DNA from 3 places in the Paenibacillus sp. P2(2022) genome. Region 1 is predicted to be linked to each of the others. Evidence: riboswitches for the same ligand, from Rfam matches in the RefSeq annotation. Region 1 holds a riboswitch; each other region holds the start of a gene.
The links. Region 1 has a riboswitch for glycine ahead of gcvT (glycine cleavage system aminomethyltransferase GcvT). Riboswitches for the same ligand answer to the same signal wherever they lie in the genome.

Region 1 (3,281 bases):
TTTCTTAAAATTCATACTAAATGACAGCGCTATCTTCATCAACGAAATGAAAACGTACTTTCGTCATGAACGTTGATGACAACATTTAAATTTAAAATAACGGACAACGTATTATACCTGCATAATTCTTCTTAATATGACCGATAACAATAGAAATTAGTCGAAAAAACAGTGCTGTAAATCTGCACCTTATATAGAGGAGCTCACCTCTAAATCTAATAAATTGACGTAATTACGTCTTCTAAAAGACAACAAAAAAATAGCCGCCATGTCAGATCATAGCGACTATTTTATACACAAAACGAGCGGACTAACGATGCTTTTATTCAATTCAATATCCATATAAAAATTTAGAATAAAGCGCTAATATTCCATCTTATATTGCTCATTATTGTTCATCCGAAATCAACTGCTCGTACTGATCCGCAGACAGCAGCTTGCTCAGAGCTTCCTCGACATCATTGCCCATCTCTACTTCAATCATCCAACCCTTTTCATAGGGAGATTCATTCACCAGCTCAGGTGTGCTTTCCAGAGCTTCATTTACTTTCAATACGGTTCCCGCCACCGGAGCAAAAAGGTCGGATACGGTCTTCACCGATTCAATTGTACCAATCTCTGCCCCCTGTTCAATCGTTGCTCCCGCCCCAGGTAATTCCACAAAAACAATATCACCCAGTTGATGCTGTGCAAAGTCTGTAATGCCGATCCGCAACGTCCCGTCTGCTGTGCGCTGAACCCACTCATGTTCGTCTGTATACCAAAGTTCCCGTTTCACTTCACTCATCCTGCTTTCGCCTCACTTCCACATGAATAAAATGCTTTTAATCACCTGTATTAGACAGGTTAAGATTATGACAACATGAACACTCATGTCAATAATACTAACAAAAATACTTCATGTTATCTCATATAGCATAGAATATTAAAAAATGATAACTTGTAACAAACGCTTACATATCCTTATTTATACATTAAATGTTTTTTGGATTGTTTTATATGACATTTTTATTGACATTTTGAATGAATTTGCGTATTAATGGGTTATAGCAAATGCTTTTGGAAATACCCCGACAACTGCAAACGCGGATGAACGCGGAGGGAGAGACTACCCAAAAGATTCGCATAGCTGTTGTCGTTTCTGAGACAGTGTGCACGCGAACTCGGATCAAGTTGTTACCTGCAAAACCGGGTAACCTACCGTTGATCCAAAAGGTAGCGCCGAAGGAGTAAACATGCATTGCAGGTGAATCTCTCAGGCAAAAGGACCTCTGCCGGACGCATCTCTGGAGAGCATTCGCGATTAGAGCGGATCACCCAAGGGGAAACCTGGTTCACACCGGGGTAACTTTCTGGTATCAAGGACAGAGCTGAAAGAAGAGTATGGACTGCCGTCTATACGTTTCTTTCAGCCTGTCTTTTTTGTTTAGCCGATTACACTGGATAGGAGTGAAAAAATGTCTAATTTGCGAAGAACACCATTATTTTCGTCTTACGGGACGCAGCCCGGGGTTCGTTGTATTGACTTTGGCGGGTGGGAGCTTCCCGTTCAGTTTAGCGGCATCCAAAAAGAGCATGAGGCCGTCCGGCAACGCGCGGGTTTATTCGATGTCTCGCACATGGGCGAGTTTTTGGTTGAGGGCAAAGAAGCCGAGGCTTTTTTGCAATGGGTAACCACGAATGATGTCAGCCAGTTGGAACCGGGCCAGGCACAATATTCACTCCTGTGTTACCCCGATGGAGGCGTAGTGGATGACTTGCTTGTATACTGCAAAGGACCAGAGCGCTACATGCTCGTTGTGAATGCCTCCAACATCGACAAAGATTGGGATTGGCTCATGCGCCACGTACCTGCATCGGTTCATCTGGAGAATGTGTCTGATGCGATCGCATTGCTGGCATTACAAGGACCGGAAGCAGCACATATTGCCGCAGCCGTGACAGATGCAGATATTACGAATCTGGCATCTTTCCGATTCCATGAGAACGTGCAATTGTTCGGAGCAAAAGCACTCGTCTCCCGAACCGGATATACCGGGGAAGACGGTTTTGAATTTTATATACCTGCTGAGGAAGCACCCGCCGTGTGGAATGGTTTGCTTCGTTGCGGTGAATCGTATGGGCTAATTCCCGCTGGGCTTGGTGCTCGCGATACACTGCGGTTTGAGGCACGGCTGCCGCTGTACGGACAGGAGTTATCTGCCACCATTTCACCGCTTGAGGCTGGTTTAGGTTTCTTCGTCAAGCTGAATAAAGGAGATTTTATCGGCAGAGAAGCACTGCAACACCAGAAAGAACAAGGAATTCCTCGCAAGTTGATCGGGCTGGAAATGATTGACCGCGGTATCCCGCGCGCTCATTATCCAGTCTTCGCGGAAGGCCAACACATTGGTGAGGTCACAACGGGGACTCAATCGCCCACCTTGAAGCGTAATTTGGGGCTAGCCCTGGTGGACAGTCGTTTTAGCACCCTATCTACACCGCTGGAGGTCGAAATTCGAGGTAAACGCCTGCGTGCGGAAGTGGTCGCAGCCCCTTTTTATAAACGGCCACGCTGATCCTAAATCCTCTTCATTTCAAAAAAATGATCATGTCAGATACGAAATTCTGGATTTTCCAACTACGATTATGTATTAGCTAATTTACTATCTAAATTTTGCTTTTCGAAAGGAGCCAGAACTTATGAAGCAGCATCGCTATCTCCCCATGACCGAACAAGATCAAACCGAAATGCTGCGTGTGGTGGGCGTATCATCCATTGATGATTTATTCAGTGACATTCCAGAGGCAATTCGATACCAAGGGGAACTCCCTCTTTCCTCTCGGCTCGACGAAAGAGCCCTAACTCGCCACATGGCCGAGCTGGCCGGGCACAATGCCAATACAGATACACATGCCAGCTTTCTTGGTGCAGGTATTTATGATCATCATATTCCGTCCGTCATTCAGCACATCACCTCACGTTCCGAATTTTACACAGCCTACACCCCCTATCAGCCGGAAGTAAGCCAGGGCGAGCTGCAAGCCATTTTTGAATTCCAGTCGTATATTTGCGAATTGACAGGCATGGCAGTAGCGAATGCCAGCATGTACGATGGAGCGACAGCTCTGGCGGAAGCGGGCTCACTGGCCGCCGCAGCCACGCGCCGTAAACAGCTTATCGTATCAAGGTCTGTCCATCCAGAGGCACGCCAGGTATTGGCAGCCTATGCGCGCGGATTGGACTTGGACATCGTGGAGATCGGCTGTTCGGACGGCGTAACGGATGTCGATGCGCTTGC
Region 2 (3,281 bases), on a different contig from region 1:
CAATCTCAGCCTGACAGCCTCCCTCCGCGCCGGAAATGAAGGAATTGTTGGCGATGACGTAGCCAATGGCTCCGGCTGCGAACAAGCCGTGCACCATATGCTCATCATCCCAGCCGAACCGCTCCTGCGCACTAATGAACACACCGGGGATGACTCCACAAGAGCCAGCAGTGGGCGTAGCCACAATACGCCCCATGGACGCATTAACCTCCGACACGGAGAGCGCATAAGCCATGGCGAGTGCGGAGGCGTCGCCGGAGCAGGTTTCCCCTGCCCGCAGATACTCGGCCAGACGCTTGCCGTCACCGCCTGTTAATCCACTGCGGGATACGGTGTCTTGTGTCTGACCACGATGAACGGCCTCCTTCATGACTTCATAATAATCAGACATTTGGCGGAAGATTTCTTCTTCCGTTGTATTCGTCTCTTGTACCTGCTCTTGAATCATCAGGCGGCCAATCGTGGTGGATTCCTCCGCGCATATGGCGCTGATTTCATGCAGATGGCTAAATCGCATCAGATTCAGCTCCTTTTTTCAAATTAATCATTTTAATTTCGTACATATGTGGTAAGGATCGTAGTTTTGCGATCAGTTCAGCCGTAGGAGGACTGTCCGTTTCGATGGCGGTAAGTGCTTCACCATCTCGGCCTTTGCGATCCACATGCATATAGGCAATGTTAATGTCGGCAGCGCCGAGTGCTGAAGTCACCGCACCTAATGTGCCGGGCTTATCCGAGTGAAGAAGCACCAACGTAGCCAGCTCCCCGGTCAGGTTGACTCGGAATTCGTTGAGCTGCTGGACATGGATGCTGCCGCCGCCGATGGAGGAACCCAGCAGTGTGCGCTGATCCTCACCCTTCCACAGTTCAAAACGGACGGTATTTGGATGGGGCGCGGGTAGTCCGCTGACGGCAAACTCCACGGCCATTCCAGCCTGCTCCGCCCATTGCTCGGCATCTGGAATTCGGTGGTCGTCTGTATCGTAATTGAGCAGGCCTGCGATGAGTGCTAGGTCTGTACCGTGTCCTTTGTAGGTGTCGGCGAAGGAGCCGTACAGTGTCATGCGGGCACGGTCCGGCTGCATCCCGAGCCAGTGACGGGCAACGCGTGCAAGCCGCACCGCGCCTGCAGTGTGTGAACTGGAAGGTCCGGTCATGGCCGGACCGATAATGGAAAATACATCTTTGAAACGCATGGTGTGGCCCCCTGTATGTTCTAGTACCATAGTATATGGTATTTCCGCGTTTGTGCGCAGCTATGACGGTTCCTAATGCTGACGTACAATGTGAGCGCAAAAAAGGACAGGATAAGGAAGTTTCCCTTATCTCTGTCCTCGTTACCTGAGAGTTTCGTGCGGTGTCCTTACCGCCTTACCCCTTGGGTGGCTTGCGCTCTCTCCAGAGTTGCGTCAGATGACGATACATGGACCTGAGAGATTATCCGCCAGCCGGGTGCTGGCGGCTTGCTCCTTCGGTGCCGCCAGCGTGTAAGCTCCTGGACAGACTCTCCCGTCATCTTCATTCGCGTATACCGTTCTACATATCTTTCTTAGCGTAATGTATGCCGTGCTCGGTGTCAATCGCAGGTTTCAATTTTTACATAAACAGGCGAGTTTCCGATAAAAAAGATTAAAATTTACATATTTATGGATGAAATCAGGAAGGAATTAGAAGATTGACAGCTAATCTGATAGAGGACAAGTACATTTATGGAATTATAGGAGGGATATTGACGTATGGTAAAAGGCTTGCGGTTCACAGGTTCACGCTTGAAAGGGGTGCTGCATCTAGCAGCGATCGTATCGCTGTTGATTGGGATCCTCGTTCCATTCGGTCAGGTCAAGGCAGAGGGAGCATTGACAGTAGACGAAGCACTTCAGCGCCAAGGCAGTGGAGGTGCAGTGACGGTGGAAGGCTACATCGTCGGACATGCTACCGGATCGAAAACAGCTAATTTTTCTGCTCCGTTTGCGAATGATTTTAACGTACTGATTGCCGACCAGGCCAATGAACGTTTCACGTCTAATCTATTGGATGTGCAGCTGACATCTGCGTACAGAGGGCAATTTGGGTTAACAGGTCATCCTGAGCTGGTCGGCAGCAAAATTCGCGTGACAGGTACGCTTGGTGCCTACAATAATTTTGGTGGAGTAAAAAGTCCAAGCGCTGTGGAACTGGTGAGTGGAAGCGAGCCGGGGGAACCAGGTGAACCTGGCGAACCTGGCGAACCTGAACCTGGCAACCCGGGTCAACCCAGTACTACACTGCCGGATGGAAAAGGCAAAAAGGTGCTGTTCGATAATACGCACGCACAGACGGCTGGTGCAGCAGATTGGGTCATTGAAGGCGCCTTCTCCGACTTTGCCAATGGATTGCGTAATGTAGGCTTTACTGTGGATCAATTGAACCGCCCTATTCCTTTTACTTATGGAGAACAGGCCATAACCTATGATAAGCTGCGCCAATATGATGTGTTCATCATCGGTGAAGCGAATGTGGCCTTTAAGGCATCCGAGCAGGCTGCCCTGCTGCAATATGTGAATAACGGGGGAAGTGTCTTCTTCATCTCCGACCATTATAATGCCGACCGTAACAAAAACCGTTGGGATTCCTCCGAGGTTATGAATGGCTACCGTCGTGGAGCCTATACTAATCCGGCCAAAGGCATGACTGCAGAAGAAGCTGCATCGCCGGCGATGCAAGGATTAACAAGCTCCGATTGGCTGGCGACCAACTTTGGTGTTCGTTTCCGTTATAATGCGCTTGGCGATGTAAATGCTACGGACATCGTAGCCGCAGATCAATCCTTCGGCATTACCAAGGGTGTACGCTCGATTGCCATGCATGCGGGATCTACGCTGGCTATTATTGATCCTACCAAAGCCAAAGGAATTGCCTATATCCCGACAGGTACAAAAAAATGGGGCAATGCAGTAGACCAAGGAGTCTATAACGGCGGAGGCCGTGCGGAAGGTCCTTATGCTGCGATCTCCAAGGTGGGTCAAGGCAAGGCAGCATTTATCGGTGATTCTTCCCCTGTAGAAGATGCTACTCCGAAATATGCACGTGAGGAAAACGGACAGTCGAAAAAGACATATGATGGTTTTAAGGAAGTAGACGATGCCACCTTCCTAGTGCAAACGGTTCAATGGCTTGCGTGGAAGCAGGACTACACGAAATTATCCGATGTGGCAGGTTTAACGCTGGATCAACCGACGAAGCTGCTGCCGTTTGAAGAGCCTGCGGCTTCCACAGAACCGCAACCGGAGCCTTGGTCTGCT
Region 3 (3,281 bases), on a different contig from region 1:
CGTAGATGGAAAAGGTCTGTCCAGCGCAGACATGATAGCCTATGTACCTAAATCAGAACGTAAGAACGATCATGCTATAGAAATTTCGTCCGAACGACTGGAGGACATCTTGGCAGGGAAGGTAAACGCCCGTTTTCCAAAGCGTGAAGGTGTGGACTTTTACCACCACTACAAAGAAGATATTGCCTTGTTTGCAGAAATGGGCTTTAAAGTATTCCGGATGTCCATCCACTGGTCGCGGATTTTCCCGAATGGATATGATGCCGAGCCGAATGAAGCGGGATTGCAATTCTACGACAATGTATTCGATGAGCTGCGCAAGTATGGTATTGAGCCTTTGGTAACACTGTCGCATTATGAAACACCGCTAGGTTTGACACAGAAATATAATGGCTGGTTGGGACGCGAAGTCGTGGATCATTACGTAAAATATGCCGAAACGGTATTTACACGCTATAAGGATAAAGTAAAATACTGGCTGACCTTTAACGAAATTAATGTCATGACTATGAGCCCGTTTACAGGCGGCGGTGTGGTTATTGACCGTGTAGAAAACAAGCAACAAGCGATATATCAAGCATTGCACCATCAATTTGTAGCAAGTGCATTGGCGACCAAACGGGGACATGAGATCATTCCGGGCGCTCAGATCGGCTGTATGCTGGCCCGCATTGAAAGCTACCCACATACGTGTAACCCAGAAGATATCCTGAAAGCACAGCATGAAAATCAAATGAACCTGTTCTTTACGGATGTGCATGCTCGTGGGGAATATCCCAACTATATGAACCGCTATTTTGAAGAAAATAATATTGTGATCCAGACAGAATCCGGCGATGCCGAAATTTTGAAAAATAACACGGTCGATTTTATCTCATTTAGTTACTATATGACCTTGACCGTATCGGCAGGGCCAGAAGGCGAAAAGGCAGCAGGGAACCTGATAGGCGGTGTGAAAAATCCGTATCTGCAGTCTTCCGACTGGGGATGGCAGATCGATCCGATCGGCCTGCGTGTTACACTGAATACGTTTTATGATCGCTATCAAAAGCCACTGTTCATCGTGGAAAATGGCCTGGGTGCGTATGATAAGGTAGAAGAAGACGGCTCTGTGCATGACACGTATCGCATTGATTACTTGCGTCAGCATATTGCCCAAATGAAGGAAGCGATTGCTGACGGTGTTGATCTGATTGGTTACACCAGCTGGGGACCTATCGACCTTGTGAGCATGTCTACGTCCGAAATGTCCAAGCGCTACGGATTTATTTACGTTGATCTGGATGATGACGGTAACGGAACGCTTCAACGCTCCAAAAAGGACTCATTTAACTGGTATAAAAATGTGATAGCAACCAACGGTGAAGAACTGTAATTCCATATCGTTTTGGCGGGTACAGCAGAGAAAATCCTCAGGATGCAATCTGCTGTACCCGCTTTTTGTATAGACACTCTATTGATTCTTTCAGAGGGCTTCACAAATTTTTCACTTGTAATAAGCTGAAATTTTTCTGTATAATGAATAAAAATTTCATATGTCTGGTTGATGTTTGCGGGAGATGGAATGAAAGTTCCAACCGAAGGGGCAAAACTCTCAGGTGCTTAGGCTGATTTACAGCAACGAGCAGGGACCGTAAACGGACAGAACTCTGGAGAGACCCTTAATTGGGCGCCGAAGGTGCACCGCAGATCACATCTGCTTAAACTCTCAGGCAAAAGGACAGAGACGCGAATAACCTGTGACAGGGATAGCCCTAGGCTTTTTATAAGCTTTTAGAGGTGAAATCCTGCACAAGATGGTTGTATTTTTTCGTGCCTTTAACCTCTCCAGGAGTCGAATCAACAGATTTGACTCTTTTTTGTTTTCTACTATGCTGGAGGAGCGGGTTGAAATGAATTTGGTACATGTGTTAGAAACGATTAGCAGTTGGATATGGGGGGCGCCTCTCATCATCCTTGTTATGGGAACGGGGTTATGGCTGACCATACGTCTAAAAATGTTGCAGGTATTCCGCCTGCCCCTGGCGATCAAGCTCATCGGTAAGGCCCCGAATGAAGGTAGCGGGGATGTAAGTAGTTTTGCGGCTTTGAGTACGGCATTGGCGGCTACCGTCGGTACAGGAAGTATTGTCGGTGTAGCGACAGCCATTAAGCTGGGCGGGCCAGGTGCCCTGTTCTGGATGGTCGTTGCAGCCTTCTTTGGGATGGCGACGAAATATGCGGAAGGTGTACTTGCGGTAAAATACCGGGTGAAGGATCGGAATGGACAATTTTCCGGCGGCCCGATGTATTATATTGAAAAAGGCCTGGGACGCCGTTTTAAACCGTTGGCGATGCTGTTTGCTTTTTCAGGGATGCTGGTAGCGTTGTTCGGAATTGGAACATTCCCTCAGGTCAAGGCGATTGTATCTTCGACTGAAAACAGTTTTGGCGTTCCGCCGATTGTAACGGCGCTGACAATTGCTGTCCTTACAGGTCTTGTGACCATTGGAGGACTCAAAAGCATTGCCAAGGTATCGACGAAGGTCGTTCCTTTTAAAACAGGCCTGTATGTATTGATTTGTATCATTGTACTGATTCGATTTGCTGACCAACTTCCTGCCGCAATTGCGCTTGTGCTTCATTCGGCATTTTCAACTACATCGGCAACCGGCGGATTTGCAGGAGCTACGATTATGCTGGCCATGCGCAGTGGGGTAGCCAGAGGTATTTTTGCCAACGAAGCTGGATTGGGGAGCGCACCGATTGCAGCCGCAGCTGCCAAAACCAAATGGCCTGCGGAACAAGGGCTGATTTCCATGACGGGTGTGTTTATTGATACGATGGTTATTTGTGTGATGACCGGGTTGACGTTACTGGTGAGCGGGGTGTGGAGCGGGCCTACCGATGCAGGCTTGATGACTCAGCAAGCATTTTCCAGTGCATTTCCGCTGGGAGCAGAGCTGCTCACCATCATCCTGATTATGTTCGCATTCACCACCATGCTCGGCTGGAACTATTACGGGGAACGCTGTGTTGAATACTTGCTTGGGGTTAAGTGGATCAAGCCTTATCGTTATTTGTTCATTGTACTGGTTGGCGGGGGCGCGTTCATTAAACTGGATGCGATTTGGCTGCTGGCAGATATTTTTAACGCCATGATGGCTTTTCCAAACCTGATTGCTTTGCTCGGCTTGTCGGGAATTGTCGTTGCCGAAACCCGGACTTATATGAATTCTTTGTATCCTAATAAGAACAAGGGTATTCTTGCTGGTGCCAATGTAGGGGCGGCTATCCAAGTA

Region 2: linked by a shared signal. The riboswitch ahead of sdaAB (L-serine ammonia-lyase, iron-sulfur-dependent subunit beta) and the one ahead of gcvT (glycine cleavage system aminomethyltransferase GcvT) in region 1 are both predicted to bind glycine.
Region 3: linked by a shared signal. The riboswitch ahead of MMB75_RS18350 (alanine/glycine:cation symporter family protein) and the one ahead of gcvT (glycine cleavage system aminomethyltransferase GcvT) in region 1 are both predicted to bind glycine.

Annotation. Positions count from the first base shown of each region.
Region 1 covers NZ_JAKWFI010000001.1:90,203-93,483, reverse strand. The annotation lists gene gcvH (glycine cleavage system protein GcvH) at 389-787, opposite strand; glycine riboswitch at 1,195-1,268, shown strand; glycine riboswitch at 1,282-1,378, shown strand; gene gcvT (glycine cleavage system aminomethyltransferase GcvT) at 1,458-2,558, shown strand; gene gcvPA (aminomethyl-transferring glycine dehydrogenase subunit GcvPA) at 2,683-3,281, shown strand, end outside.
Region 2 covers NZ_JAKWFI010000012.1:15,482-18,762, forward strand. The annotation lists gene sdaAA (L-serine ammonia-lyase, iron-sulfur-dependent, subunit alpha) at 1-517, opposite strand, end outside; gene sdaAB (L-serine ammonia-lyase, iron-sulfur-dependent subunit beta) at 507-1,196, opposite strand; glycine riboswitch at 1,408-1,522, opposite strand; gene MMB75_RS23465 (DUF6359 domain-containing protein) at 1,737-3,281, shown strand, end outside.
Region 3 covers NZ_JAKWFI010000005.1:294,854-298,134, forward strand. The annotation lists gene MMB75_RS18345 (glycoside hydrolase family 1 protein) at 1-1,375, shown strand, start outside; glycine riboswitch at 1,544-1,628, shown strand; glycine riboswitch at 1,640-1,734, shown strand; gene MMB75_RS18350 (alanine/glycine:cation symporter family protein) at 1,893-3,281, shown strand, end outside.